Regions from separate parts of the Cupriavidus sp. CuC1 genome, predicted to be linked through region 1. Evidence: riboswitches for the same ligand, from Rfam matches in the RefSeq annotation. Region 1 holds a riboswitch; the other holds the start of a gene.

What was found. A riboswitch is a leader RNA that binds a small molecule or an ion and turns the genes downstream of it on or off. The one in region 1 is predicted to bind glycine.
Region 2: another riboswitch for glycine. It lies ahead of gcvT (glycine cleavage system aminomethyltransferase GcvT); the one in region 1 lies ahead of ACGLHR_RS20905 (D-amino acid dehydrogenase).

What each region holds. Positions count from the first base shown of each region.
Region 1 is NZ_JBIUHC010000047.1:26,742-41,810, forward strand. Features, by position in the region: gene ACGLHR_RS20825 (arsenate reductase (azurin) small subunit) at 1-250, shown strand, start outside; gene ACGLHR_RS20830 (arsenate reductase (azurin) large subunit) at 266-2,752, shown strand; gene ACGLHR_RS20835 (ArsR/SmtB family transcription factor) at 2,918-3,244, shown strand; gene ACGLHR_RS20840 (ArsI/CadI family heavy metal resistance metalloenzyme) at 3,257-3,739, shown strand; gene ACGLHR_RS20845 (arsenate reductase ArsC) at 3,748-4,242, shown strand; gene ACGLHR_RS20850 (arsenate reductase ArsC) at 4,261-4,755, shown strand; gene ACGLHR_RS20855 (MIP/aquaporin family protein) at 4,761-5,486, shown strand; gene ACGLHR_RS20860 (ArsR/SmtB family transcription factor) at 5,751-6,116, opposite strand; gene ACGLHR_RS20865 (hypothetical protein) at 6,288-6,413, opposite strand; gene ACGLHR_RS20870 (DsbA family oxidoreductase) at 7,549-8,241, opposite strand; gene ACGLHR_RS20875 (DUF1289 domain-containing protein) at 8,238-8,438, opposite strand; partial or broken gene ACGLHR_RS20880 (3-keto-5-aminohexanoate cleavage protein) at 8,626-8,928, opposite strand; gene ACGLHR_RS20885 (AraC family transcriptional regulator) at 9,067-10,080, shown strand; partial or broken gene ACGLHR_RS20890 (hypothetical protein) at 10,202-10,454, opposite strand; gene ACGLHR_RS20895 (hypothetical protein) at 10,672-10,980, shown strand; gene ACGLHR_RS20900 (hypothetical protein) at 11,894-12,133, opposite strand; glycine riboswitch at 12,664-12,761, shown strand; gene ACGLHR_RS20905 (D-amino acid dehydrogenase) at 12,929-14,197, shown strand; gene ACGLHR_RS20910 (DUF3772 domain-containing protein) at 14,253-15,069, opposite strand, start outside.
Region 2 is NZ_JBIUHC010000004.1:97,253-112,321, forward strand. Features, by position in the region: gene ACGLHR_RS02760 (YbdK family carboxylate-amine ligase) at 1-390, shown strand, start outside; gene ACGLHR_RS02765 (FAD-dependent oxidoreductase) at 428-1,750, opposite strand; gene ACGLHR_RS02770 (OsmC family protein) at 1,999-2,478, opposite strand; gene ACGLHR_RS02775 (MBL fold metallo-hydrolase) at 2,542-3,279, opposite strand; gene ACGLHR_RS02780 (EthD family reductase) at 3,336-3,659, opposite strand; gene ACGLHR_RS02785 (L-serine ammonia-lyase) at 3,739-5,115, opposite strand; gene ACGLHR_RS02790 (DUF421 domain-containing protein) at 5,148-5,690, opposite strand; gene gcvP (aminomethyl-transferring glycine dehydrogenase) at 5,818-8,739, opposite strand; gene gcvH (glycine cleavage system protein GcvH) at 8,840-9,220, opposite strand; gene gcvT (glycine cleavage system aminomethyltransferase GcvT) at 9,324-10,463, opposite strand; glycine riboswitch at 10,563-10,713, opposite strand; glycine riboswitch at 10,735-10,822, opposite strand; gene ACGLHR_RS02810 (hypothetical protein) at 10,891-11,121, opposite strand; gene ACGLHR_RS02815 (UvrD-helicase domain-containing protein) at 11,363-13,468, shown strand; gene ACGLHR_RS02820 (protocatechuate 3,4-dioxygenase) at 13,729-14,514, opposite strand; gene ACGLHR_RS02825 (hypothetical protein) at 14,504-15,069, opposite strand, start outside.

The DNA.
Region 1 (15,069 bases):
CGACGTAGTGGCCTATAGCACGCTTTGTACGCATATGGGCTGTCCAGTTGCCTACGACGCCGGCGCGCGCACGTTCAAATGCCCCTGCCATTTCAGCATTTTCGATCCCGAGAAGAGCGGCCAGATGGTGTCGGGACAGGCAACCGAGAACCTGCCGATGGTCCGGCTCCAGTACAACGCCAGCGATGGCACGGTGAAAGCCGTCGGTGTCGAGGGGCTGATTTACGGGCGCCAAGCCAACCTGCTGTGAAGGGGGCGTATTGCCATGGCAACCAACAAGGACCGGGTGGCGCTGCCGCCCGTGAATGCGCAGCGGACCAACCTGACCTGCCATTTCTGCATCGTCGGCTGCGGCTATCACGTCTACAAATGGCCGGAGAATAGCGAGGGAGGCCGAGCGCCGGGCCAGAACGCGCTGGGGCTGGACTTTCGCAAGCAACTGCCTGCGCTGTCGGTGGTGATGACGCCGAACATGCAGAACACCATCACCGACCGGGACGGCCAGCGCCACAACATCCTCATCGTGCCCGACAAGCAATGCAGCGTGAACCAGGGCTTGTCGTCGACACGAGGCGGCCAGTTGGCCAAGGTGATGTACAACCCGGACGGCGTGGCCAGGGCCCGCTTGCGCAGCCCGCGCGTCTATATGGCCGACCAGTGGGTCGATACCAGTTGGGATGACGCACTGGCCCTCTACGCCGGCGTGACCAAGCGGATCCTGGATCGCGACGGGCCCGCCGCGCTGGCGTTCGATTGCTTTGATCACGGTGGTGCGGGCGGTGGCTTCGAGAACACCTGGGGCACTGGCAAGCTGATGTTCACGGCGCTCAAGACGCCTCTCGTCCGGATTCACAATCGGCCGGCCTACAACTCCGAATGCCATGCCACCCGCGAAATGGGCATCGGCGAGCTCAACAACAGCTATGAGGATGCCGAACTCGCCGATGTGATCATGGCGATCGGCTGCAACTCCTACGAGACCCAGACCAACTACTTCCTGGCGCACTGGCTGCCGAATCTGCAGGGCCAAACCATGGACAAGCGCAAGGCGCGCTTCCCCGGCGAAAGCGTCGCCGCGGCCAAGGTGATCTTCGTGGACCCGCGCCGCACCACGACGATCGCGGTGGCGGAGCAGGCGGCCGGCAAGGACAACGTGCTGCACCTCGATATCGAGCCCGGCACCGACATTGCGTTGTTCGATGGGTTGCTGACCTATGTGGTGGACCAGGGTTGGCACGACAAGGAATTTATCGCGGGCTATACCAAGGGGTTCGACGCGGCGCTGCGCGCGAACCGGCTGTCGCTGGAGGACACCAATCGCATTACCGGCGTCCCGGTCGACAAGCTCAAGCGCGCGGCGGAGTGGGCCTACAAGCCAAAGGCGTCCGGCCACCGGCCGCATACGATGCATGCCTATGAAAAGGGCATCATCTGGGGTAACGACAACTACCTCATCCAGTCCGCACTGGTGGACCTGGTCCTGGCCACGCACAACGTTGGCCGGCGCGGCACGGGCGTGGTGCGCATGGGCGGGCACCAGGAGGGTTATGCAAGGCCACCTTATCCTGGCAGCACGAAGATTTACGTGGACCAGGAGATCATCCACGGCAAGGGGCTGATGTACACGGCGTGGGGCGCCAATCCATTCCAGACCACACTCAATGCGCAGGAGCACCGCGCCGTGATCCTGCGACGCACCGCGGTCGTGCGAGAGGCGATGGCACGCCAGCGCGGGGCCACCGTGCCGCAGATGGCGGATGCAATCTACGACGCCGTGAAGAGCAAGGGCGGGCTGTTTCTGACCAACATCAATTTGTATCCCACCAGCCTGGCTGACGCCGCGCACCTGATGCTGCCGGCCGCCCATCCGGGCGAGATGCACCTGACTTCGATGAACGGCGAGCGCCGGATGCGCTTGTCGGACCGGTTCATGGATCCACCGGGCACTGCGCGCCCGGACTGCTTGATCGCCGCCGATATCGCCAATACGCTCAAGCGGCTGTACGAGGCAGAGGGCAAGGGCGAGATGGCCGCGCGCTTTGGCGGCTTCGACTGGCGGACCGAAGAGGATGCTTTCAATGACGGCTTCCGCCAGGCGGGCCAGCCCGGCGCCGTCCCGATCGACAGCCAGGGCGGCAAGACCGGCAATCTGGTCACATACGAGCGGCTGCGTGCAATGGGCAACAATGGCGTGCAACTGCCCACGAAGGAATACCGCAACGGCCAGTTGATCGGGACCGAAATGCTCTACATGGACGGCAAGTTCGATACGGCCGACGGCAAGGCCGAGTTCAAGCCGGCGACCTGGCCCGGGCTGCCGAAGCCTGTCGCCGAGCAGAAGGCCAAGTATCACTTCTGGATCAACAACGGCCGGGTCAACGAGGTGTGGCAGACGATGTACCACGACCAGTTCAACGAATTCGTGCGCGCGCGGGTGCCCATGGCCTATCTCGAGATCCATCCAGAGGACGCTCGGGCGCTGGGCGTGACCTCTGGCGACGTGGTCGAGGTCTATAACGACTACGGCTCCACCTATGCCCTCGCTTACCTGGAGCCGGACATCAAACGCAACCAGACGTTCATGCAGTTTGGTCATTTCAACGGAGTCATGGGGAACGTGACCACGTCGTGGACCGATCGCAATGTTGTGCCGTATTACAAGGGCACCTGGGCGGACCTGCGCCGCGTTGGCAGCATGCAAGACTTCAAGGAGACGGTAAGCTTCAAGCGGCGACGCTTCGACCGCGCCTAGCGCGAACCCGGCCGGCGGCGCACCAACTCATGCCGGCTGGCCGGCGCGCGCACCTTTCCGATCACGTCACGTTGGCATCGACCGCGCCTACTGTCGAGTTGGAAGACGCCTTGCCCCGCGCTTGGCGCGCTTGCTTTTGATCCATTCTTCCAATATTATGGAATTATGGAAGAAAACGATGTGGTCCGCTCCCTCGCCGCGCTGGCCCATGGCCTGCGCCTTCAGGTTTTCCGCCTGCTGGTGGTGGCCGGGCCGTCTGGTTTGACGCCCGGTGCGATCACCGAGCAGGTCGGGGTGCCCGGTGCGACGTTGTCCTTCCACCTGAAGGAATTGATGAATGCCCGTCTGATCACGCAAGAGCGTGAAGGGCGGCATCTGATCTATCGCGCCGCGTTTGAGCACATGAACGACCTGCTTGGCTTCCTGACGGCCAACTGCTGCCAAGGGGAGGCCTGTTTCGAGAATACCGCCGGCACCGTTTGCGAGTGTTAAAGGGAAACTCCAATGAAGCGCTTTCACGTCCACCTCAACGTCCAGGACCTCGGCAAGAGCATTGCCTTCTACTCGAAGCTGTTCGCGGCCGAGCCGACGCGGATCGAGAGCGACTACGCAAAATGGATGCTAGAGGATCCGCGAGTGAACTTCGCCATCTCCACCCGTGGTGGTGAGCCTGGCGTGGATCACCTGGGGTTCCAGACCGACAACGCGCAAGAGCTGGTGGCGCTGAAAGACCGCGCGGAAGCTGCCGATATGGCGCTGCTTGATGAAGGGGAGACGACCTGCTGCTACGCACGCAGCGAGAAACACTGGGTCACGGATCCCCAAGGCATCGCGTGGGAGCATTTCCACACGCTCGGGAACGTACCGGTGTTCGGTGAAAGCCGGCCTGCGGAAGCTTCTACTGCAGACTCGGCATGTTGCGCGCCGCGCGCCCCACAGGGCAAGCCGATTGGCATCGCCGTGAAATCCAACTCGTCGTGCTGCTGAAGGCCATCATGAGCGAAAAGACCTGTAACGTGCTGTTCATCTGCACCGGGAATTCGGCGAGGTCCATTCTCTCCGAAGGGCTGATGAACCATCTGGGCAAGGGGCGCTTCCAGGCTTACTCGGCTGGCAGCCACCCGACGGGTATTGTGAATCCCCTTGCACTGGCGACCCTGCGGCGCTACGGGCTGCCGACGGAAGCCTTCCGCAGCAAGAGCTGGGACGAGTTCTCCCAGGATGGCGCACCGCAACTCGATTTTGTCTTCACGGTCTGCGACAAGGCCGCCGGAGAAATGTGCCCGGTATGGCCCGGGCAGCCGATGACGGCCCACTGGGGCGTGCCAGACCCGGCCGCATGCGATGGGACTGAGGCGCAGAGGCAGCAGGCGATCAACGATGCCGCCATCACGCTGAAACGACGCATCGAACTGTTCCTGTCCCTACCTATCCTTAAGCTCGATGCCGTTGCCCTTCAGAAGGCAGTGCGCGATATCGGGCAAAGCTGACCATTGCTAGCAGTGCTTATGACAACCAACGTTCTAATCCTCTGCACCCACAACTCAGCGCGAAGCGTACTGAGCGAAGGCATGCTCAACCATTGGGCAAAGAAGCTGGGCAAGAATGTCCGTGCCTATAGTGCGGGGAGTGCGCCAAGTGGCCGCCTGAATCCGTTCGCCCTCGAAGCGCTGACCAATGCCGGTGTTGACGTCAGCGGCTATCGCAGCAAGAGCTGGGACGAGTTTGTCGGCGAAGGCGCGCCTGAGATGCACATTGTGATCACCGTGTGCGACAGCGCGGCCGCAGAGGAATGCCCATACTGGCCGGGCAGTCCGGTGAAGGTGCATTGGGGGTACGTCGACCCGTCGAACGCGCCCGGTGGGGATGACGGTAAGCGTCAGGCCTTCGAGCTGACACGCCAGGCCATCAGTTATCGCATGTTGCAATTGCTGCAGTTGCCGCTTGAGAATCTGAGCAAGGCCGATCTGCAGCAAGTCTTGACCGCCATTTCGAAGAGCTAAGCATCATGGCAGACCTGCCTCGCAAACTTGGGGCGGAAGCCCTTGGCACGGCGCTACTGCTGGCCGTTGTCATTGGTTCGGGAATCATGGCCGAGCGCCTGGCCGGTGGCAATGTCGCCATTGCCTTGCTGGCCAACACACTCGCCACCGTGGGCGGCCTCTATGTGTTGATCGAGGTATTCGGTCCGATCAGTGGAGCGCACTTCAACCCGGCCGTCAGCGCGGTCATGGCGGTCCGGGGCGAACTGCCCATGCCGGCCCTGCTGCCATACATCGTGGCCCAACTGCTCGGCGCCGTGCTCGGCGCGTGGCTGGCCCACGCGATGTTCGACATGAGCATTCTGCAGTTTTCCACCAAGGTGCGAACCGGCCCCGGCCAGTGGATCGCGGAAGCAGTGGCGACGGCCGGCCTGCTTCTGGTCATCCTGCGGGCGCCGAATGGGCGCGCACCCGCCATGGTGGCGAGCTACATCGGCGCCGCGTACTGGTTCACCGCTTCCACTTCCTTCGCCAATCCGGCCGCCGCCTTCGGTCGGATGTTCAGTGATACGTTTGCCGGCATCTCGCCTGCGAGCGCGCCTGGATTCATGGTCGCCGAGTTGGTTGGCGCTGCCGTCGGACTGGCGCTGCACAGCGCGTTCGAGCCTCGCACGAAGAGCGCCGGTCATCCGAACGTGATCGAGTCCTCAGGTCAACAGGACCGAGCTCCAGGGGCGCGCGAGAACATCTAGGGTCTCGCCAGGAGCGCGGTGGCCGCTGCGTGGTTACGCAGCTCCAAATCCATTCCATCCGTAACGGCAGCGCCCAGCCACACCGGCTGGGCGCTGCCGTCTTTCATGGTGCGGTCTGCGCCTATGCAGTCCGGGCGGCGACGGCGCCTGCGCCTTGCCATTGGCAGGGGGGGCAACCACATTAGGGATTCTCATCGTCCGAGACGACGCGGGCCTAGTGCCCTGTGCGGGCTTCGAGGACTATGGCACTGAGAGCGCCGTCGCTCAAGTTGTCTTGGCGGCCGGCCTGGTTCGTTTTGCCGACTTGGGCTCGCATTCGAACGGCGTTACGTTGCAACCGTTAGGGTTGCCCTCGCAGCAGTGTTCGGTGAGGAAACCTATGAGCTCGTTGATCTGGTCATACTGGGCCTGGTAAATGACGAACCTGCCTTCCTGGTGGCTCCTTATCAGCCCGGCGTGGACGAGTTCCTTGAGATGAAACGAGAGGGTGGCCGGCGGCAGCCCCAACGCCTGGCCAATCCGTCCGGCGTTGACGCCTTCCAGGCCCGCTTGAACCAGCAGGCGGAAGATCGCCAGGCGAGATTGCTGCGCGAGCGCGGCTAGGGCTTTGACGGCGGAGGCACTTTGCATTGGTTGTTGCATTTGGGGAAGCGATTCCACGTATTCTCCGTCAGTTTTCAGACGGACGGTTGCTTCCTGGCATGGATGCATGGAAACAAATATGATCTATTGTGCACTCTGTAGTGCCGGGATTCCCGCATCACTATGAAGGCGCAAAGCGCTGTCGACTGGCGCGTCAGTTCACTCGAAGATCTCGACAAACGGCTTCTTGTCAATCACGGCCGCGCGGACCTTCTCGCGTAGCAGAGAGACGAGATCTCGCTCATTCATCAGCAGCATGTCGATCTCGCGCAGCGGGCGAGCCAAATAGTGAGAGCTCTTTAGGGTGGGGTTTTCATGCTTCTAGCTGCTGTCGCGGCTGTACGGTGTTGGCCGTTTTAGAACGTGTGAGATGTCACTTTTCTTTACTCGTAAAGAAAAGTAACCAAAAGAAAGCGATCCTTGCAGGAGGCTGGCTTGTCGGGGTTGCGCAGCCCAATGGTTTCGTCGTCAGGCCCCGGGTTTTAATTAACTCGTGCCGTTACCGGTTTAAATGGCCACGATCCTTTTAATGACGCTGGTTTCGTGGTGAGGCCCCCGGTAGCGGCATCCTTGCCCACTCGCCCATCTGCCGGTACCGGTGCGAAGCACCACGATATATCACGTCGTGATGGTTTCGTGGTGGGGTGGGGCGCGGTGGTGATACCATCGGATTTATTCCTCGGTGCCACCGCGCCCACGACGAAAACGGGATGCTTGCAACTTCGTGGCCGCCCGCGCCGCGAGCGACAGACGGCTTGAAATTCGTGGTGGTGGCTACCGGTGGGGGCCACCACGAAACCCTGGGCACTGGCAGCGTCGTGATGATCTAAACTGGTAACGGCACGAGGTCATTAAAACCCGGGGCCGTACGACGAAATCATTGGGGTCCCCAATGACGCCACGCCAGCCTCCTGCAAGGATCGCTTTCTTTTGGTTACTTTTCTTTACGAGCCCGCGAGTAAAGAAAAGTGACATCTCACACGTTCTAAAACGGCCAACACCGCCCAGCCGCGACAGCAGCTAGAAGCATCAAAACCCCGCCCTAAAGAGACACCCCCGCGTCAGCGGGCCACAAGCAATACACATCGCACACTTCCCCCAACCTACAATTCCTGCTCCAAGCTCAACAGACTTTGCGAACGAATCAGCGGAACGGGACACTGATATGTATTGACCGAGTCAAGTGCTGAGTTCCTTGTTCATAGTGATAGTCCAGTGTGTTTGGGCCAGGCCCGGCGGTTCTTCGACGGTTGATCATTCTGATATGCGCGGGTTGGCTACCGAATGACAAACGATTCGTCGAGGAGCTGCCTCGGTCTAGCGTCGAGGGTTGTGCTGTTTCCAGTTGCCTCCTAGTGTCCGCGAGGGTTCTCCACCGCTGCCGGACCTGGCCCAAACACACTGTGCTGTATCGGTTCGCTTAGGCCCTGCCGATCTCTGGCAAGGCGCGGGCGAGCGCCCGATGCATCTCCTTGAGCAATATTTGCGGTGGTCTTGCGCCGGAGATGCCCTGGACGCCGTTGAGCACAATGTTAGGCACGCCAAGGCCAGGGCGTGGTGGTAGCGCATCCGCTTCGCGCAGCGCCGGCAGCCAGTCCAGATCCATGCCTGCGGCGGCTTCCGACGCTTGCGCCATCGGGATGCCGCAGGCGATGGCCGCTCGGTGCAGCACGCGCGGATCGCCGAGATCTTCCCCGCGCAGGAAATAGCCTTCAAACAGCCTGTCGATGAGCGCCGATGCGGCTGCCCGTCCGCAGGTCTGAGCGGCAAAGCGGATCAGGCGGTGCGCAAGCACGGTGTTGGGCAGGGTTTCGATGCGGTCGAGCTCCAGCGCGATGCCGGCCTCGCGCGCCGCGGCGCATACCTGCGCCTGGCGCCTGGCCAGCGCTTCGGCGCTGCCCAGCCGCGCAAGATAGAAGTTGCGGTACGGGATACCGGCGGGCGGTATCGCCGGGAGCAGCGGACAGCTTCGCCATTCGATCGTGACGGCGACGTCGGCCCGCTCGTGGCCAAGCCGGGCGAGTGCCGCTTCAAGATGGCGTTTGCCGATCATGCACCATGGGCAGATCAAGTCAAAGTCAACCTGGACCAGCAGGGAATCCGGGTAGTTCATGGCAGTCTTCCCGAAGGGTTATGCTGCCGGCGACGGCCCGGCGCTGCCGCGAGCACTTGCGCGCGCTCCGCGGCGGTCATCTGATCCCAGCGGCCGATTTCGAGCAGTGTTCTGCTGCAGCCCTGGCAGTAACGGCCGGCCAGGTCCATGCGGCAGATATTGATGCATGGATCGCCAACGGGGTTGGGGTGATTCATCACTGGCTCCCGGTTCATCAACCTGAGGAATTGGGGTAGACGGCAGGCCAGCGCGAAGCCACCGCGCCGGCCCGGCGGCAAGGCTTCAGGCAGCCGCGCGCAGCGGCAGGTTCTTCTGCCCTGCCGTGCGGTTTTTCACCATGCCGTTGATGCGCGGTGGACGAAGTTGAAGAATTTGAATGGATTGGGACCATCGAATCCGCCCCCGATGCCGGTCAAGGTGAGGTTCAGCGGCGGTGCGCAAGCCGGCGATCAGCTCATTGAATTTGGACAGCCGCTTGGAGCCTTTGCCGTCCAGTTCCCGCACGTGCAGGTGCAACACCGTGGCGCCCGCGTTGTAGCAGTCAACGGCTTTCTGAACCTGTTCCTCCATGGTGACGGGAATGTCCTCGGGAAAGTCCTGGGGCATCCATTCCGGGCCATAAGGGGCAACGGTGATCACCACTTTGTCCATGTTCTCGGGATGCAGGGAATCGTCAAGGAATTGCATAAATCGCCTCCGGCTGGGCTGTGCTTGTCAAGGGAGCTGCCATGCCTGGAGTATCGGTGAACGCCGTGTTCCGATTTGACTATTCGGGACATTCGATTTACATTTTGGGACAGCCAGGGAAAACACGGTGTTCGACTAATGTCCTACTATCTGCGCAGCGCCAGCCTTACCAACTACGTTGAAGTGGCGCGCGCCGTCGACCTGGATCCATACCAGCACCTGCGGGCGGCAAAGATCAGCCGCTCGGTCTTGCTGGATCCCGATATCCGGATACCCGCGGCATCGGTTGGCCGGCTGCTGGACACGTCGGCGAGGGCAGCCAAGGTGGACGATTTCGGCCTGCGCATGGCTGAGTTGCGCGAATTCTCCAACCTGGGGCCGCTTGCCTTTGTGGTACGCGAGGAGCCGACGCTGCGCCGCGCGCTGGAGTCGATGGTCCGCTACATGGGTTTGCAGAACGAGGCGCTTTCCATGCGCATGGAGGAAGGCGACGGCGTGGTGATGATCCGGCTGCAGGTGCTAAGCGACCAGCCCGGTACGCTGCGCCAGGCCAGTGACCTGGCGGTCGGCGTGATGTTCCGCATGCTGCGCCTGTTCCTGGGGCAGTCGTGGCGCCCGCGCAGCATCTGTTTCACGCATGCCGCGCCCGCCAGCACGGCCACGTTCGCACGGGTGTTCGGCATGCCCACGGCATTCAACCAGGACTTTGATGGCATTGTCTGCCTCGCATCGGACCTGGAGGCGCCTTTGCCTTCGTATGACCCGGTGATGGCACAGCAGGTGAAGCGCTATCTCGGCACGCTGCTGGCGCAGTCGACGGCCGCCACGATGTCGGACAAGGTGCGCAAGCTCGTCTATGCGCTGCTGCCCACGGGGCTGTGCTCAGTCGAGCGTGTGGCCCAGCACCTGAGCGTCGACCGGCGGACCGTGCACCGCCGGCTCGAGCAGGAACATACGACTTACCTGGCAGTCCTCGCCGAGGCACGTGCCGACCTGGTGATCCGGTACATCGAGAACGGCGAGCGTCCGCTTTCCGAAGTGGCTGCGCTGCTCGGCTTTTCGTCGCTGAGCGCGTTCTCACGCTGGTTCAGTGGCCGCTTTGGGTGCAGTGTGTCGGCGTGGCGCGCGCAGGGGCGGCGCTCAGATGGCTAAAAAAGCCGCTGGCTAACCCGCAGCGCGGCGGCGGCCAAGGCGAGCGTCGGGCAGCCCGCTACGGTGCGGTCAGAACTTGTGGCGCACGCCTGCGGCAACGCCAACCATGCTGCGCTGGTCGCATCGCCGCGACCAGGCCCGCGCGATCGGTTCCCAAGCCGTAGTAGCGGGAAAGGAAGCTGGACATCCATGCCAGCAGCGCCCCCATGACGAGCAACTGCAGCGCGCTGCCCGCATAGGCGCAGAGAATGGAGGGCGCCGCAAGGAGTTCGTACAGCCTCTGGCGAGGTTTCAGGCACTTCGGCGATGCCCACACTGCCATAGGCCGCCTCGCCAATGCCTACGCACAGCCGTGCAATGAACATCTGTCCAAAGCGAATCAGCGTCATGTGCGTTAGCAGACGTTCGCGGCGAGAACTAGCATGCATTCTAAAGATCCCTTGGGAGGTTCCTCTCAACCTTCCTTCGCCTTGCCGCATCTCCTTCTGTGCGGCGAGGCGTTTTTCGTCCCCTGATTGCCGCGCGCAGGGTTACCTGGCACTCCCGGGGCGTGGGAGCGGTTTATATCCGAGGGCAGGAACCACGACGGAAATGGAGCCGATTGTCGTCCTTGGGCCGTGCTACGATTCTCTTGAACAACTGGAGAAGGCTATGGATCTCCAAGGCTTCACGTACTACAAAGATCACTGGTATGAGGCTAGCGCAACGTCGCCAACCGGTGGACCTTGGCAGGGCGAGGTGACGATCTGTGCAAAAGCGGCGGACGGAAGCTCGATCAAGATCTTCGAGCACGAACCTGTGCCTGGGCAGTACTTTTCCGAAGGCGAGGCGTGGCAGCATGCGCGCGACTATGCCGAGAAGCTGATAGACGAAGGCCGGGCGAACCCAGGCGCTCTCTGATTCGCGCGCCGTATCCCCATCCGGGTCAACCACGCAGCGTGCTGCGGTCCTCCGAAATCCGGCGAGGCACATATGGACTTCAAGTACAAAGGCCGGGATATCTCCATCCAGACGATAAGGGTCGCGGGTGATCGGTGGGACTGGTCCTATGTCATCCGTGGGCACGGACACAGGCAAAACACTCGGGAGCCTGCAGCCTCGGAAGATATTGCGATCGATGATGCATATCGAGCCGCGAAGCGAGAGATTGACCATATTGCCGTTGACAGTGACGATTAACATTTCTGAAATCCGCCACCCCCGCCCAAAAGCTCGTCTCCCAAACACTGGTGCCCGTCGCCGCATGCTAAAGAAAAACGCGCCCTGGCAAGGCGGCGGCGCGAGGTGCGAACGGGAAATGCAGAGTGACTGCATGCAGGCAGGCGATGGTGACGCGTTGGGTGTAAAAGTTGCAATCCGATGGTTCTGACCCCGAGGCGGCACGCTGACAAAAAAAGAAGGCGCGGTGGTGCCGCGCCTTTTGGTGCCGAGACTCATACACGGGGAGCGTACAGTCGGGAGAGGAAAAAATCCTCAGAGTCCAATCTATGTCAAAGTCCGACAGATAACAATCATTCCGAAATAACATCAGATTTAACAGATTTGTCACATTATCCGGCCGACCGGGATGATTGGCGGGTGTGGTTGCGCTTCGACTCGCTGACTTATCTCTGGTAATTTATCTCTCCCTATCTCGACAACTCCTTTGTTTTGAGCCAACCAATGCCCGCACGTTTAAGGCCGGCATACGGCATAGCTTTCCTCAAACAAAGCAGGGGTGTTCCAGGAATCGAATCTGCTGCATCTTGTGCGATGCAGTAGGAAACAGTCGCCCTGTTGCCGCTGCAAACGCCTTTCGAGAATTGGAGCGCCCTCATACGACAGACAGCGGCGCAGGCGACAGATCGAGCATGATGCGAAGCTCGACGTTGTCCGGGGCGCGTGGCTGCCACATGCGACCGATGACCACAAAGATGATTGGTTGTCCCGGGAACTGGATCAGGTCGCCGATCACCGGCGTTAGCGCGCCGGTGTGCGGTGTCAGGTCCAGGTCGATGTCTCTGGCTGCGGCCTGTGCAGCCGGGGTGAACTCAAGGGTGATCGTGAGTTTCATTCGGGCCCCTTCGTGGTTGAGAAGGTCGGATTCCTCGTTTGTGCTAGCTTGCCAGCAAGCCCAAGATCTTGCTGGCGGGCGCGCCGGACGCGCGTCGGGCCAGCAGATCATGCGCGGTGCCTCGACAAGGGTACGGCTTGCGCGGCTCGCTTTGTAGGAAATGCCTTCTCGTAACTTGTACTTTGAATATTAGGGGGATCCACGTGTTTCAGAGGCGTCTGACTGCGTCGTGAAGCCGGCGTCGGAGAGCGCAGGGAAGGCCGAACCCGACGGGCTGCACGGGAGGGCCGCGCAAAGGCACCGGGGGCGGCACTGTCGACCAGACTGGAGTCCCCGATGCCAAAGGCCGCTAATATCAACGCCCTGTTATCAACGCCCTGTTCGGACCTGGCATCTCGGCCGCCTGACAGGTTCTCCTTGAGCGGGCAATAAAAAGTTCCTCACGCGGACATGACTAATGCTAAAGTTCTGCATCGCGCCGCCGGAGACTCGCTTGGTAAAGCAGGCAGGCATCCAACGGCCGCGACGCAAAGTTGATATCGGGAGAGACCGCCTGGCCATGCTGCCAGGCAGCGCCGAAGGAGCAACCGCCCCGGAAACTCTCAGGCAAAAGGACCGATATCACGTTTGAACTCTGAAGAACCCCGGCGCTCGTCAGCCGGCGGTACCGAAGGAGCAAGCGATCCGCGCCACCCCAAAGTGGCGCATCGTGAATCTCTCAGGTCAAGGACAGAGGGGGCGTCTTTCGCGCATGTCGCGCAAGAGGCTCCCACTCGACGTCCTGGAACCAAAGAGATGAGAACAATTGCCGTTATCGGTGGTGGCATCACTGGCGTGACCACTGCCTACGCACTCGCCAAGCGCGGTTTCTCGGTCACCCTGCTCGAAAAACACCGCTATGCCGCCATGGAAACCTCGTTCGCCAATGGCGGCCAGCTTTCCGCCTCCAACGCCGAAGTCTGGACCCACTGGTCCACCATCCTCAAGGGCATCAAGTGGATGCTCAAGAGCGATGCGCCGCTGCTGGTCAACCCGCGCCCGAGCTGGCACAAGCTGTCCTGGTTCGCCGAGTTCATCGCCGCCATTCCCCAATACCGCAAGAACACCGTGGAAACGACGCGCCTGGCGATTGCCGCGCGCGACCACCTGTTCGCCTGGGCCGCGGCCGAGGGAATCGATTTCGACCTGAAGAAGGAGGGCATCCTCCACATCTATCGCGACAAGGCGGGCTTCGACCACGCTGGCAGGGTATCGAAGCTGCTGGCCGAGGGCGGCCTTGCGCGCCATGCCGTCACACCGGAAGAGATGCGCGCCATCGAGCCGACCCTGGCCGGCGAGTACTACGGAGGCTATTTCACCCAGAGCGATTCCACCGGCGACATCCACAAGTTCACCAGCGGCATGGCCGCGGCGATCGACCGCCTGGGCGTGCGATGCCTGTACAACCAGGATGTCCAGTCGGTCAGCACTGATGGCCGGCAGGTCGCCATCGTCAGCAGCGACGGCCAGCAGACCGAATCGCGCGTGTTCGACGGCGTGGTGGTCTGTGCCGGCACCGCCAGCCGGGCGCTGGCCGCCAGCCTTGGCGATCGCGTCAACATCTATCCGGTCAAGGGCTATTCGATCACGGTCAACCTGAACGACGCGCAAAGCCAGGCTGCCGCGCCCGTCGTCAGCCTGCTCGACGATGAGACCAAGCTGGTCACCAGCCGCCTGGGCGTCGACCGCTTCCGCGTGGCGGGCACGGCGGAGTTCAACGGCTACAACCGCGACATTCGCGCCGACCGCATCCGTCCACTGGTGGAGTGGGTCAACCAGTGCTTCCCCGGTGTCAGCACGCGTAGCGTGGTGCCTTGGGCCGGCCTGCGGCCGATGATGCCTACCATGCTGCCGCGCGTGGGCCGGGGCCGTGCGTCCTGCGTGTTCTACAACACCGGCCACGGCCATCTGGGGTGGACGCTGTCGGCGGTCACCGCCGACATGATCGGCGATGTCGTGCAGCAAGCCATGGGCGCCAAGCGCGTGCATGGCGTGCAGGATAGGGTGGCGCTGGTTAGTCCTTGACAGGCTGCCAGGGACTGGCAAGGGCCGGCAATCGGGCCTGAAGCCAGCCAACGCGTTACACGCCGAGCGCGGCCATATTCTCCACCCGCAACGTCTGCGGGACCGACAGCGAGATATCGGCCGCGCGCAGCCGCTTCAGGATCTCGAACAGCAGGTCGCTCTTGGTCGCGGTGGCGATCCGCGGGCTGCCTACGTAGCCCGTCACGCTAAGCGTGATCCCGTTCGGCGCCAGCTGGCTGAACGTGACGGATGGCGCGGGCTTGTCGAGAATCGCCTCATTCTCCCGATAGGAGTCGAGCAGCAGTTCGCGCACCTGTTCGGGATCGATGTTCAACGGGAAGGTGAGCAGCAGCGTCGCGACGCCTTGCGTGCTGTTGCTCATCGTCACGTTGCGCAGGTTCTGCGAGATCAGCTGCGAGTTAGGCACGATCACGGTGGAGCGGTCGCCCAGCAGGATCTCCGTCGCGCGCACGTTGATGCGCTTGATGTCGCCTTCCACGCCGCCGATGCTCACCATGTCGCCGACCTTCACCGGGCGCTCGGTCAGCAGGATGAGGCCCGACACGAAGTTCTTGACGATCTCCTGCAGGCCGAAGCCAATGCCGACGGACAGCGCGCTGACGATCCAGGCCAGGTTTTCCCATCTGACGCCCAGCAGCGATAGCGTCAGCAACACGATCAGCACGTAGCCGATGTTGCTGAACAGCGTGACGAGCGAGGCGCGCAGGCCTGCTTCCATGCAGACTTTCGGCAGGAGTTCCGCATCCAGCCAGCGCCGCACCGAGCGCAGCAGGTAGATGCCGACCGACAACGCGATGACAGCGTTCAGGATGCGGTCGGGCATGATGTTGAGGCTGCGCAGCCGCTCCCCG
Region 2 (15,069 bases), on a different contig from region 1:
ACGCCGCTCACGGTCGGGCGCGCCTGCGATATCGCCGCCTACATCCAGGCGCTTGCGCGTTACCTGCTGCTGTCGCGCCCCTTCATGCCGCAGGAAGACGATTACCTGGTCTACACCTTCAACCGCTTCCAGGCGTGCCGCTTCGGGCTGGAAGGCGAGTACGTGCATCCCAACGAACTGACCCGGATGCCGATTGCCGACCACATCATCTCGATCTGCGACGCGCTGGTGCCGCATGCCGAAGCGCTGGGCTCGCTCGACGCCCTGGCCAATATCCGCGCGCTGGCGCAAAGCCGCAACGGCGACGCGGAACGCGTGCGCCAGATCGAGAGCACGACCCGCAGCCTGCGCGAAACGGTGCGGCAGACCTGCGATAGCTGGGCTAGCTAAGCTAGCTAAGCGCGGTACCGGGCCTGTTGCCGGCACCCTACGCTGGCAGGTACTTCTCCCAAAGCTGGTTCCGGAATCGATAGGCAGGATCTACCTGCTTCTTGATGCGCGCAAACGCCGCCGCTTCGGGGTAGGCGCGCAGGAACTGGTCCGGTGTCGCATGCAGGCGGTAAGGCAGGTAGTAGCGCCCGCCAGCGTCCAGTGCTGCGTTGATCAGGTGCTGCGTCCACTGCCGCGTGGCGAAATCGGCGCTCTGGCTGCTTCGCTGCTTGTAGTACAGCACGAAGGAGAACACCTCGGTGGGTGCCCACGCTAGTAGCGTGGTCGTATCCGGTGGAGAGTGCCGGATCGATATGTTCAAGGCGTTGACCTGATACCGCCGCAGGATGTCCGCCATCCGCCTGGCAAAGGGCAGGAACGCGGCTACCGGGATGAAATACTCCTGCAGCAGATAGGTCGAGAAGATTCGCGTGCGTGGTTCCAGCGAGGCGGTATCAAGACTGGCTTCATAGTTGCGGTGTACAACCGCACGCTCGCGCAGCAGATTTTCCTCGGCGTAGCGCTCGCGCAGCCATTGTGAGCCAGGCAATTCCGACACGGCCCAGATCAGGTTCTGCTCGCGTGCGTAGTTCAGCTTGCGTGGCACCAGGCGTTCGCTCTGGGTCAGCTTTGCGTCGGAGGCAATCCAGCTGACCGCTAGCGGTTGGTCGAAGTCCGGCGGCGCGAGGTCGGCGTTATGCAGCACCACTGCGGGGTTGCCCACCACCTGATCGCGAAAGAATGCGGGATAGTCAGGCAGCGTCACGCGCTGCGCATGGCGGGCAATCACGCCATTGACCGCCAAGTCGAGCTCCACCTCGGAGATCACCCCCAGGCCGCCGTAGCCGCCAACCACAGCACGGAAAAGTGCCGCATCCTTATTTCGGCTCAGCTCGCGGACATTGCCGTCGGCGCCCACCAGTTGCAGCGCACGCACTGACTCGACCACCGGACCGGCCCCGACGTAGCGCCCATGGCAATTCACCGAGACCGACCCGCCCACCGAGAAATCGCTATAGCTCTGCATCACCTTGACGGCGAGGTCGTGCGGATCGAGGATTTCCTGTAGATCGCGCCAGCGCATGCCGGCCTGCACCCGGGCACGCCGGCCCGCTACGTCCAGCCATACCAGGCGGTTCATCCCGCGCATGTCCAGATGCAGCGAATCGGCCATGGCCACCTGTCCGCCCATGCTGAAGCGCGCACCGCCGATCGATACCGGCCCGGCGCTTTTTCGCAATGCTTGCTGGATCTGCGCCGTGCTGGCCGGCGTGGCCAGCTGCGCCACGCGGATAGGGTTCAACTGGCTGACGTCGTCCACCACCAATGGGTCCGGCGCGCTGCAAGCGCAGCTGGCGCTAGCGCTAGCAAGAGCGGCAGCCTTCAGCAAGCGGCGGCGCTGGCGATCCGGGGCGGATATTGGCGTGGCGGGCAAATGGGCACCTGCAGGAGCAGTCGGGCAGCGGGCCCCCAACATAGCGCAATCTGCAGGCTTGCTCAATCAGAGCAGTCCTAATCAGTCCTAATCAGTCCGAATCGCTGGCAGGCCCGCGGCTTGCAGCGGGGCAATCAGGCCTGTGCGCCCACGTACACCGGCTCGCAGCGCACCTCCGACTTCACCGAGTTGGCAATGAAGCAAGCCTCGTGCGCCGTGTGATGCAGGTGCGCCAGTTCCTCGCGGGTCGGCTGGCGCTCTCCGGAGAAGGTGACCTCCGGCCTGAGCGTGACCACCGCCATGGCCATCCGGCCTTCCGCGTTCTTCGCCATGGTGCCGACCGCGGCATCGAAGTAGCGGTCCACGCAGAACTTGTGCTTGGCGGCGATGGAGAGGAACCACAGCATGTGGCAGCTGGAGAGCGACGAAACAAAGGCTTCTTCGGGATCGACGGCGGCGGCGTCCGACATGGGCAGGGGCACGATATGGGGCGATGAGGATCCTGGCACTTCCACGCCGCCATCGAATCGCAGCAGGTGCTTGCGGCTATAGCGGTTGCCGAGGAAATCCTGCTCGCCACGTTGCCAGAGGATCTCTGCGGTGTACTGGGCCATGTCTTCTCTCTCCATTCAAGTGCCTGCGAAGGCCGATAGCTTATTGCTTCTCGCGCGCGTGCGTCACACCCCGTGCGGCACGCTTTCGCCATCCCGCAGCCCGAGCCGCTGGTTGGCGGGCACCGCCACATCGATCAGCTTCGGCTTGGGCAGGTTCAACTGCCCCATCATCTCGATGAACTGGGTACGCGTGCGCCCAGCCACGCGGCTGTTGTTGGCGCGCTCGAAGCCGATGGTGGATTCGGTGCGGCCCTTGTAATCGTGGGCGGGGTAGACCACGGTGTCGTCGGGCAGGGCGAAGAGCTTCTGCGTGAGGCTGTCGTACAGCGTGCCAGCGTCGCCGGACTGGAAGTCGGTGCGGCCGCAACCGTCGATCAGCAGCGCGTCGCCGGTGAAGACGCGGCGCATCGTGCCGGCGGGCGTGGCTTCTTCCCACAGGTAGCTCATGCTGCCGGCGGTGTGCCCCGGCGTGTGGATGGCGCGCAGCGTCTGCGTGCCGAACTGCAGCGTGTCGCCGTCGATCAGCTGTTTTTGCGCGGGTTGGATGTCGCAACCCGAGGGGGCCGCGGTGTGCGCCCCGGTTTGCAGTGCAACATGGCCGGCGGAGGTGATGTGGTCCGCGTGGGCATGCGTCTCGACCACCCACGCCAGCGTGGCGCCGCTGGCCTGCAGCAGCGCCATGTCGCGCTCCAGTTGGTGGTCTACCGGGTCGATCAGCAACGCCTGGCGCGTGGCCGCATCGATCAGCAGGTAGGTGAAGGTGGACGAGGTTTCGTCAAATAGCTGATGAAAGGTCTGCATGGCTGTGGCCGCCAATGGGGGAAGAACGCTACATGATAGCGCCGCCCGCAGGCGTGTCAGCCGATATTCACCACTTCGCTGATCTGCATCACGGGCACCGCATCGGTGTAGTTGGGCATATCGAGCTGCAGCTCGTTGCCGACGGCCTTTGACGCCGCGACGAAGGCCGGCAGCGACTCGAACAGGAAACTGAACACCACCGTAAAGGCCGGATCCGAGCCCGGCGCGCCGCCGCTCAGGCCGCGCTCCACCGACACGCCGTGGTAGCCCGGATGCGGGCCGAACAGCGCGACGGCGCGCGGCACGTGCCGTTGCATGTAGTAGTCCATATCGAACCGGCCGCCCTTCCTATGCGGGTAGAGAATGCTGATCTTGACCATGCCGGACTCCAGTGGGTTGGGGTGGATGCGCGGCTAGCGTAGCAGAAAGCGCGTGATCGGATTTGCCGGGGCGATGCGCTCAGCACTCCACGATATTCACCGCCAGCCCGCCGCGCGCCGTTTCCTTGTATTTGGTCTTCATGTCGGCGCCGGTCTCGCGCATGGTCTTGATGACGGAGTCGAGCGACACGTAGTGCATGCCATCGCCGCGCAACGCCATGCGCGCCGCATTGACGGCCTTCACCGACGCCATCGCATTGCGTTCGATGCAGGGTATCTGCACCAGCCCACCGACCGGGTCGCACGTCAGCCCGAGGTTGTGCTCCATGCCGATCTCGGCCGCGTTTTCCACCTGCTCGGGCGTGCCGCCCATCACCGCGGCGAGCGCGCCGGCGGCCATCGAGCAGGCCACGCCGACTTCGCCCTGGCAGCCCACTTCGGCGCCGGAGATCGAGGCATTGAGCTTGTACAGCATGCCGATCGCACCGGCGGTCAGCAGGAAGTCGATCACGCCTTGCGAGTTGGCGCCCGGCACGAAGCGGTCGTAGTAATGCAGCACGGCCGGGATGATGCCGGCGGCGCCGTTGGTGGGCGCCGTGACCACGCGGCCGCCGGCCGCGTTTTCCTCGTTGACGGCGATCGCGTACAGGTTGACCCAGTCGATCACCGAAAGCGGATCTGCCAGCGAGCGCTCGGCGTGCTCGGTCAGGTTGCGGAACAGTTCGGGGGCGCGGCGCTTGACCTTGAACGGGCCCGGCAGCTCGCCGTCGGTGCGGCAGCCGCGCGCCACGCAGGCCTGCATCACGGCCCAGATCCGCAGCAGGCCGGCATTGACCTCGGCCTCGCTGCGCCACACGCATTCGTTTTCCATCATGAGCCGCGCGATGCTCTTCTTGCTGGCGGTTGCCATCTCCAGCATGGCGCGTCCGCTGCGGAAAGGATGCGGCAGTTGATGGTCCGCTTCCAGGATCTGCGTATTGGCCGCGCCCGCGGTGATGACGAAGCCGCCGCCCACCGACAGGTAGCGGCCTTCGCGGATGGTTTCGCCGCCGGCATTGAAGGCGTGGAATTTCATGCCGTTGGGATGCTCGGCCATGGCCTCGCGGCGATAGAAGACGATGTGCTCCTTCTCCACGAAGGGCACGGGGTGGGTGCCCAGCAGCGACAGCGTGCGGCTCGCGCGCAGCGCGGCCATCCGCAAGTCGATGGTGTCGGGGTCGACGGTGTCGGGCGCCTCCCCCAGCAAGCCAAGAATCACGCCCTTGTCGGTGCCGTGGCCGCGGCCGGTGGCGCCGAGCGAGCCGTACAGCTCGATGCGCACGCTGGCCACCTGCGGCAGCAGCCCGTCGCGGGCCAGCCCCTGGGCAAACATCAGCGCCGCGCGCATCGGGCCCACGGTGTGGGAACTGGAGGGACCGATGCCCACCTTGAACAGATCGAAGACGCTGACTGCCACGAGAGGCTCCTGGGGGCTGGCTGGCGCCGGATTCAGACCGGCGCGTCCATATCGTTGTTAATGGGGGCGCGCCACAGCGAGCCTGCCGCGTTGGGCGGGGTGGGGGGCGCGTCTTTCTTTACCAGCACGCTGATCGTGCCGTCATTCTCGAGAATCGCGAAATGCACATCGGCGACGCGCTGGCACCCGGCATGCCGCAGCGCCTTGTGCAGGTCGTCGCGTGTGACGAGCGCGCGCTTCATCACGTCGGCAAACACCAGGCCATCGTGGATCAGTACCTCAGGCCGCCCTTCGACGACGTTCTCGATGCGCCGGCTGCGCCAGCTCAGCCACGCCAGCACAAGGTTGGCGGCGACCAGCGTCACCGCCAGGATCAGCCCTGCGGCAACGGAGTTGTCCCCGGCGTTCATTGAGTTCTGCACGGCGTTGGACAGCACCAGCAACAACACCAGGTCGAGCGATGTGAGTTGCCCGATCTGGCGCTTGCCGGAAAGCCGCAGCAGCACCAGCAGGCTGCCGTAGACGATCAGTCCGCGCAGGACGAATTCCCACCATGGGGCGCTGAGATTCCACATGCGTGCTCCGTTTTTCCGGGCACGGCCGGGTGGCCGCGCATCCACACCGAGCATAGCGCGTTGGCAAGGCGCGCTGGCAAAACGCCGGGGTTGCCGCGACGAGCAGCAGCCCCGGCTTCATACCAGCTTACTCTTCAGCGTACTCGCTCATCGGCACGCATGCGCAGAACAGGTTGCGGTCGCCGTACACGTTGTCCGCACGGCCAACCGGCGGCCAGTACTTCTGCGTGCGCAGCGCGGCCACCGGGTAGGCGGCTTCCTGGCGCGTGTACTTGTGCTCCCACGCGTCGGCGGTGATCACCGCGGCGGTGTGCGGCGCGTTCTTCAGCGGGTTGTCCTCACGGTCGAAGCTGCCGTCTTCCACGCGGGCGATCTCGGCACGGATGGCGATCATGGCGTCGATAAAGCGGTCCAGCTCATGCAGGGCCTCGCTCTCGGTCGGCTCGATCATCAGCGTGCCCGGCACCGGGAAGCTCATGGTGGGAGCGTGGAAGCCGTAGTCCATCAGGCGCTTGGCCACGTCCTCGTTGGAGATGCCCGTGGTCTTCTGCAGCGCTCGCACGTCCAGGATGCACTCGTGCGCCACCAGGCCGTGCTGGCCGGTGTAGAGCACGGGGAAGTGCGGCGACAGGCGGCGCGCCACATAGTTGGCGGCCAGGATGGCGTTCTCGGTGGCGGCGGTCAGGCCGGCCGAGCCCATCATGGCGATATACATCCACGAGATCGGCAGGATGCTGGCCGAGCCGAACGGCGCGGCGGACACGCCGCCGATGCCCTGGTCGTCGCGGCGATAGCCCACGCTGTCCTGGTTGGGCAGGAAGTCGGCCAGGTGCGCGCCGACCGCCACGGGGCCAACACCCGGGCCGCCACCGCCGTGGGGGATGCAGAAGGTCTTGTGCAGGTTCAGGTGGGACACGTCACCGCCGAACTGGCCCGGCGCGGCGGTGCCGACCATGGCGTTCATGTTGGCGCCGTCCACATAGACCTGGCCGCCGTGCTTGTGCACGATGTCGCAGATCTGCTGCACGCCCTGCTCGAACACGCCGTGCGTGGACGGGTAGGTGATCATGATCGCGGCGAGGTTCTTGCTGTGCTGCTCGGCCTTCTTCGCCAGGTCGTCCAGGTCGACGTTGCCATCTTCGTCACAGGCCACCACCACCACCTTCATGCCGGCCATTTGCGCGGACGCCGGGTTGGTGCCGTGCGCGGAGGACGGGATCAGGCAGATGTCGCGATGGCTCTCGCCACGGCTGGCGTGGTACGCATGGATGATCAGCAGGCCGGCGTACTCGCCTTGCGAGCCGGCATTGGGCTGCAGGCTCACCGCGGCGTAGCCGGTGGCGGCGCACAGCATGGCTTCGAGCTGGTCGATCATCTCGCGGTAGCCGACCGTCTGGTCCAGCGGCGCGAAGGGGTGGATCTTGCTGAACTCGGGCCACGTCACCGGGATCATCTCGCTGGTGGCGTTGAGCTTCATGGTGCACGAGCCCAGCGGGATCATGGTGCGGTCCAGCGCCAAGTCCTTGTCGGCCAGCATGCGCAGGTAGCGCAGCATTTCGTGCTCGGCGTGGTGCGTGTTGAAGACCGGGTGGGTCAGGTAAGCGCTCTGGCGTGCCAGGCCAGCGGGATAGGCATCCTGCGCGACGGCTTCCAGCACATCGAAGTCGGGCACCGGCTTGCCGTGCGCGAAGATTTCCAGCAGGGCGACCACGTCTTCCCGCGAGGTGGTTTCGTCCAGCGAGATGCCGATGCGGGTGGCGCCGGCGTGGCGCAGGTTGATGCCGCGGGCGGTTGCCGAGGCGTGGATGGCTTCCGTGTTGAAGCCGGTTTCCAGCGTCAGCGTATCGAAATAAGTGGCATTGGTGCGTGCGTAGCCCAGTTGTTCCAGGCCACCGGCCAGCGTGGCGGCCAGGCGGTGCACGCGCTGGGCGATGCGCTTGAGGCCTTGCGGGCCGTGGTACACGGCGTACATGGAGGCCATCACGGCCAGCAGTACCTGTGCCGTGCAGATGTTCGAGGTGGCCTTCTCGCGGCGGATATGCTGCTCGCGCGTCTGCAGGGCCAGGCGGTATGCCTTGTTGCCTTGCGCGTCGATGGTCACGCCAACCAGGCGGCCGGGCATGGAGCGCTTGAAGGCATCCTTGACCGCCATGTAGCCGGCGTGCGGCCCGCCGAAGCCAAGCGGCACGCCGAAGCGCTGCGAGTTGCCCACCGCCACGTCGGCGCCCCATTCGCCGGGCGCGGCGATCAGGGTCAGCGCCAGCAGGTCGGCGGCAGCCACCACCAGGCCGCCGGCAGCATGCACGGCGTCGGCGATGGCGCGGTAGTCGGCGACATCGCCGTTGACGCCCGGGTACTGCAGCAGCACGCCGAAGGCATGGGCGCCGGCCGCTTCAGCAGCGGGGCCGACCTTGACTTCGATGCCCAGCGGCAGGGCGCGGGTGCGTACCACTTCCAGCGTTTGCGGCAGCACGTCGTCCGCCACATAGAAGGTGGTGGAGGCGTGCTTGTTGACGCGCTGCAGCAGCGTCATGGCTTCGGCCGCGGCGGTGCCTTCGTCCAGCATGGAGGCATTGGCGATGTCCAGGCCGGTCAGGTCGGTCACCATCTGCTGGAAGTTCAGCATGGCTTCCAGGCGGCCCTGGGAGATCTCGGGCTGGTAGGGCGTGTAGGCGGTGTACCAGGCCGGGTTCTCGAAGATATTGCGCAGGATGACGCCCGGGGTCAGCGTGTTGTAGTAACCCTGGCCGATAAAGCTCTTGAGCACGCGGTTCTTGCTGGCCAGCCCACGCAGCTTGGCCAGCGCGGCTTCTTCGCTCAGCGGCGCGGTGAACTCGCCCAGCGGCATGCCGTCGCGGCGGCGGATGGCGGCGGGGATGACGGCGTCGATCAGCGCGGCGCGGCTGTCATAGCCCAGCACCTTGAGCATGTGCTGTTGTTCGGCGGCATCGGGGCCGATATGGCGGGAGGCGAAGGCGTCGCGCGCCTCCAGTTCGGCCAGCGTGGGCCGGGCAACTTGGGCGGCAGTCATGGGCAGGGGGGCGTTCATGGCAAGGATCTCGTGGGAGCGGTGCGGCGGGTGGTCGGCCCGGCGCGTCGCGTCAATCTTCATCCGTCATTCCCGTGGCGGCGGGAATGACGGTCTGGCATCAGGCGCCGACGTTGGCTTTGTAGGCGTCGGCCGACATCAGGCCGTTCACGTCGTCGCTGTTGGCCGGCTTGAGCTTGAACAGCCAGGCGTCGAAGGCGTCGGCATTGACGCTTTCCGGCGCGGCGGCGGCGGCATCGTTGATGGCGATGACTTCGCCAGCCACCGGGGCGTAGATGTCGGATGCGGCCTTGACCGATTCCACCACGGCCAGCGCGTCGCCGGCGCCGACCGACTTGCCCACTTCCGGCAGCTCCAGGAAGACGATGTCGCCCAGCGCGTCCTGCGCGTGGTCGGTGATGCCGATGGTCAGCGTGCCGTCGGCTTCGACGCGCACCCACTCATGGGACTCGGTGTATTTCAGGTCGGCGGGGAAATTCATGGGATTGCTCCAGATTCAATTTGTTTTTCAGCGCCAGCCGGGCGGGGGGTGTCGATCGTCGATCGGGAAACCGCCGGCAGGCGCGCTGTGACCGGTGCGAGCGTCAGCTCACGAGTGCCTTGCCATTGCGCACAAACGGCAGTTTAACCACAGTCGCGGCGAGTTTGCGGTCGCGGATCTCGACCTGCACCTCGGCGCCGACGGCAACGTCGAGCGGCAGGCGGGCAAAAGCGATGGATTGGCTGAGCGAGGGGCTGAAGGTGCCGCTGGTGATTTCGCCTTCGCCGGCCGGCGTGATGACCTTCTGGTGGGCGCGCAGCACGCCGCCCGCCTTTCCGTTGGCCGGACGCAGGATCAGGCCGACGAACTGCCGGGTCTTGCCGCCGGCGACCAGGGCCGCCTTGCCGGTGAAGTCCCGTTCGCTTTGCAGGTCCACGGTCCAGGCCAGGCCGGCGTTGAGCGGCGAGGTGTGGATATCCATGTCCTGGCCGTACAGGTTCATGCCGGCTTCCAGGCGCAGCGTGTCGCGCGCGCCCAGGCCGGCGGGGCGAACGCCCTCGGCGATCAGCTTTTCCCACAGGCCGGCCACGTTCTCGGCCGGCACTACCAGCTCGAAACCGTCTTCGCCGGTATAGCCGGTGCGTGCCACCATGACTTCGCCGAGGGCGGGGTCCTGCACCACCACGGCGTTGAACGGCTTCAGGGCTTCGCTGGGCTGGGTCGAGGGGAAAGCGCTCCACACCTTGGCGCGGGCGTTGGGGCCTTGCACGGCAACGATGGCCAGCGGGGCCACGCCGTCGGGCGCATTGTCGCCCCGGCGCGGCGTGATCTTCACGCCGCTATTGGTGGCGGCGTTGCGTGCGGCGATCCATTCGATATCGTTGTTCGCGGTGCCGGCGTTGACCACCAGGCGGAAGTGGTCCTCGGCGAAGAAATAGACGATCAGGTCGTCGATGACGCCGCCCTTTTCATCCAGCATGCAGGAGTACAGCGCCTTGCCCGGCGTTTGCAGCTTGTCGACATTGTTGGCCAGCAGGCCGCGCAGGAAGGGGCGCACATTGGCGCCCTTGAGGTCGACCACGCACATGTGGGAGACGTCGAACATGCCGGCATCGCTGCGCACGGCATGGTGTTCCTCGATCTGGGAGCCGTAGTTGACCGGCATGTCCCAGCCGCCAAAGTCGACCATGCGGGCGCCGAGGGCGCGGTGGATGGCGTTGAGGGGCGTGGCCTGGAGCGTCATGGAATCCTCGGGGGAAGGCAAATCTCGGTTCGAAAACGAAAAAAGGGCCATCCACCGCAGGATTCGGCGCGCCATGGCGCTGCCAAATCCGCTGCGGCGGATGACCCCTCTGTCCTCGATACCTGAGAGATTACAAGGCGGATCCCGGTTGCTGGAAACCCAAACCTTGCGCGCCCCTTCGGTGGGCACGCTCACCATGGCTGTCGATGGAATCGATCAGTGGCGGGTGCCGCTCTCCAGAGTACGGCGTGCATCGTGTGCATGTTGCAAGCCGATCCAACCAGTCCATGGTGCCTGAGAGTTTTCGGGTGATACCCCTTCGGCGGCGCAAGATATGCGCGCTCTCCCGGTCAGATGCGCGCAATTTACGGGAGCGTCCTGGCTTTGTCAACGCACCCGGCCGGCGTCACTGTCCTGCTGCGATGCACTACCGCCCGCGATGGTTGGGTGTCGTAACGTTACCGATGACACCGCCTACCGCGGCGCCGCCCAGGGTGCCTAGTGCGTCACCGCCCGTCAGGACTGCGCCACCCACTGCGCCAACGCCAGCACCGATTGCGGTGTTTCGCTGCTTTGGTGTCATATCGGCGCAGCCCGCCATGCCAGCTACCGCGATACCGATCAAGACCGCCTTGCTCAGGGAATGCAGGGTGTTCATGATTGCCTCCAGCGTGTTTGCCCCCAACGTATGGTGAAGTGCATCCGGCACGGCTCACACTTTGGCCGGACATAGAAATTAGACGTGCCAGAAAGGCCGCGGCTCCCGGGCTTACGAAGTGTTACGTGCCGGTGAGTACACTCTTTTCCGTCCAAGGCCCGGCCATGGCCGCGTGTTAACATCCAGCCTCCGCCCAGCAATCGCGCATGCCGCGTTGCGCATCCGTCATTACCCGCCTCGCATGACCCACGGACTCAACCCTGCCCAATCCGAAGCCGTTCGCTACCTCGACGGCCCCTGCCTGGTACTCGCCGGCGCCGGCTCGGGCAAGACCCGGGTGATCACACAGAAGATCGCTCACCTGATCGAGGACAAGGGCTTCCAGCCCAAGCACATCGCCGCAGTGACCTTTACCAACAAGGCCGCCAAGGAGATGCAGGAGCGCATCGCCAAGCTGATGGAGGGCAAGACTACGCGCGAGGGCAAGCGCATCCCCATCAAGCAGATCACGGTCAGCACGTTCCACTCGCTGGGCGTGCAGATCTTGCGGGCCGAGGCGGAGCACGTGGGGCTGAAGCCGCGTTTCTCGATCATGGACTCCGACGATTGCTTCGGCATGGTGCAGGAGCAGCTTGCCTCCACCGACAAGAAGCTGATCCGCAGCGTGCAGAGCACCATCTCGCTGTGGAAGAACGGCATGGTCGATCCCGAGACCGCCATCGCCCAGGCCGACAATCCCGACGATCACCAGGCCGCGCTGATCTACCGCAACTACGTGGCCACGCTGCACGCCTACCAGGCGGTGGATTTCGACGACCTGATCCGCCTGCCGGCCGAGCTGTTCGCGCGCAACGAGGAAGTGCGCCTGCGCTGGCAGAACCGGCTGCGCTACTTCCTGGTGGACGAGTACCAGGACACCAACGCCTGCCAGTACCAGTTGCTCAAGCAGCTCGCCGGCGGCTCGCACCTGCGCGCGCCGGCCTTCACCGCGGTGGGCGACGACGACCAGGCCATCTACGGCTGGCGCGGCGCCACGCTGGACAACCTGAAGCTGCTTCAGACCGATTTCCCCGACCTGAAGGTGGTCAAGCTGGAGCAGAACTACCGCTCCACCGTGCGCATCCTGGAGGCGGCCAACGCGGTCATCTCCAACAATCCCAAGCTGTTCGACAAGAAGCTGTGGAGCGAGCACGGCATGGGCGACCCCATCGCCGTCAACCCGATGAACGATGAGGAGCACGAGGCGGAATCCGTGGTGTTCCGCCTGTCCGCCCACAAGTTCGAGCGGCGCGCGCAGTTCCGCGACTACGCCATCCTGTATCGCGGCAACCACCAGGCGCGGCTGTTCGAGCAGATCCTGCGCCGCGAGCGCATTCCTTATGTGCTCTCGGGCGGGCAGAGCTTCTTCGACAAGGCCGAGATCAAGGACATCTGCGCCTACCTGCGCCTGATCGCCAACCCGGACGACGATCCTGCCTTCATCCGCGCGATCACCACGCCCAAACGCGGCGTGGGCAACACCACGCTGGAAGTGCTGGGCACCTTCGCCGGGCAGGCCAAGGTGTCGCTGTTCGAGGCAGCCATGATGGGCGGCATCGAAGGCAAGCTGCAGCCGCGCCAGCTGGAGCCACTGCGGGTGTTCTGCGAGGCCATGGTGCGCCTGGCCGGGCGCGCGGCCAGCGATCCCGCCACGCAGGTGCTTGACGACATGATGGAAGGCATCCACTACGAGGCCTACCTGTACGACACCTTCGACGAGCGCCAGGCCCAGTCGCGCTGGACCAACACGCTGGAATTCCTCGACTGGCTCAAGCGCAAGGGCACCAAGCCGGAAGCCACGGGCGAGGCGGAAGAGGCTACCGGCTTCGACACCGCCGACGGCTTCGGCGACGAGGGCAAGAACCTGCTGGAGCTGACCCAGACGGTGGCGCTGATGAGCATGCTCGAAGGCCGCGAGGAAGATCCCGACGCGGTGCGCCTGTCGACGCTGCACGCCTCCAAGGGGCTGGAATATCCGCACGTGTTCCTGGTCGGCGTGGAGGAGGGCATCCTGCCCCACTGCCGCGAAGACGAAGACATGAGCGACGAAAAGATCGAGGAAGAGCGCCGCCTGATGTATGTGGGTATCACGCGAGCCCAGCGCAGCCTGCACCTGAGCTGGTGCAAGAAGCGCAAGCGCGCCCGCGATACCTATTCGTGCGAGCCCTCGCGCTTCATCGGCGAGATGAAGCTCGAGGAGGCGCCCGCTATCAAGGACGAAACGCCCGCCATGAGCCCCAAGGACCGCCTGGCCGGGCTCAAGGCCCTGCTGGGAACGCCCGGCGCGCCAGGCAAGAACCCGGCATGACCGGCGCCGGCATGGCGTGCCCCATGCCGGTGCCGAACGTACAAAGTCGATACATTAGCCTACAAGGGGGACATGACCCCCGCCCGATGTCCGTCTAACATCGCCAGTGCCTGGCCCGATGTACTGGACCAGGTGCCGCGTCGTTCCGTCCCTTCGGAGCGGCGTGGCCGGGCATTACGCCCGACTTCTTCCCTGTTCAGCGCCTCCGCACCTTAAGTCCGGGGGCGTTTTTTTAGGGAATCCGCCAGATCCTGTGGCTGTCAGGGGCGCGCGATGCCCAGGGTGAATTCGCCTTCCAGCGTGCTGGCCGCGTCCCGCAGGCGGCGTACCCGCAGCAGGTTGGGGCGCGCGCCGGCGATGCCGTCCTGTGCGTTTTGCACTGGCGAAGCGCCCCGCGCGCGATACGCGGCATGCTGGAGGTGCACCTCGCGGTTGAGGGCATCGTCGAAGAACAGCTGGGTGGTCAGCACCTCGGTCTTGCCGAGATGGATCTTCAGGTGGATATGCACCGCGCGCGGCGCGTACCAGCCCGGGTAGATCGTCAGGAATTGCGTGGCGCCATCGGGGCCGGTGGGCTGCACGCCGCGCAGGAAGCGGGAGGCGCTGGCGGGCACGGCGTGCATTGCGCCACCGTCCGGGCCTGGGCCTTGTTCCGGCCCTGGGCCGGGGCTGCCCGCAGGTGGCGGCGGCATGCTGCGCTGGTCGTAGCCGCTGTAGCTGCCGCCGGCATCGCAATGCCAGATGCTGGCCAGCGCGCCGGCCACGGGCGCGCAGCCGCGGTCGGTGTCCACCACGACCAGCCTCAGCCGCAGCAACTGGCCCGGCCGGCCATCGCGGATATCGCGGCGCACCAGCGCCTGGTCGATATAGAACGGGCCCTCGGTCATGGCCGGCGTGAGCAGGCAGGCGGCGGGTTGCGCGGCGGCATCGCCCGCCAGCCCCATCAACCCGGCGCCGAGGGATCCTCCCAGAACGCCGCCGAGGAAGCGGCGGCGGCCTGCGTTTTCCGCGAGCGGGCCTGCGTGGTCGAGGGGCTTATTGGGCATCTGGCACTCCTGGTCGGTGAGGTTCCGCAGCGCCGGGTACGCCGAACGGGCCGTTCGCGCCGAAGGCGCAGGGCATGGGCGCCGGTCCGTGGCCGGGCATCGGGCCTGCCATGGCGCCGGGGAACGGGTGGGGACCGGGGCCGAACGGGCCCGGCGGCGAGCCCGGCATGCGACCCTCCGGCATGTCGCGCAGACGCTTGCGCTGGCCGGCTTCCAGGCTTTCTTCAAACGCGATCCAGCGATCGCGCGCGGCGCGGCGATCCTTGTCGAGCGCGTCGTGCAAGCGGTCTTCCCGCTCCGCGCGGGCGCGCAGCGACGGCTCGAGCCCCTCCGACAGAGCGGGGCCGCCACCTTCGCGGATAAAGCGCGCCTGCAGTTCCAGCGCGTGCGCATGCGCTTCCCGCGCCGCGGCCCGGGCGGCTTGCCAGAGGGCGGCCTGGGCAGGCGTGAGCGCCAGCGCTTCGGGCAGCGATGCGGGTGCCGCCGGCTGGCCGGGGCCGGCAACGGCCGGCGCGCTGGTCTGCAGCGCGTGCGCCGGCAGCGTCAAGGCGCAGG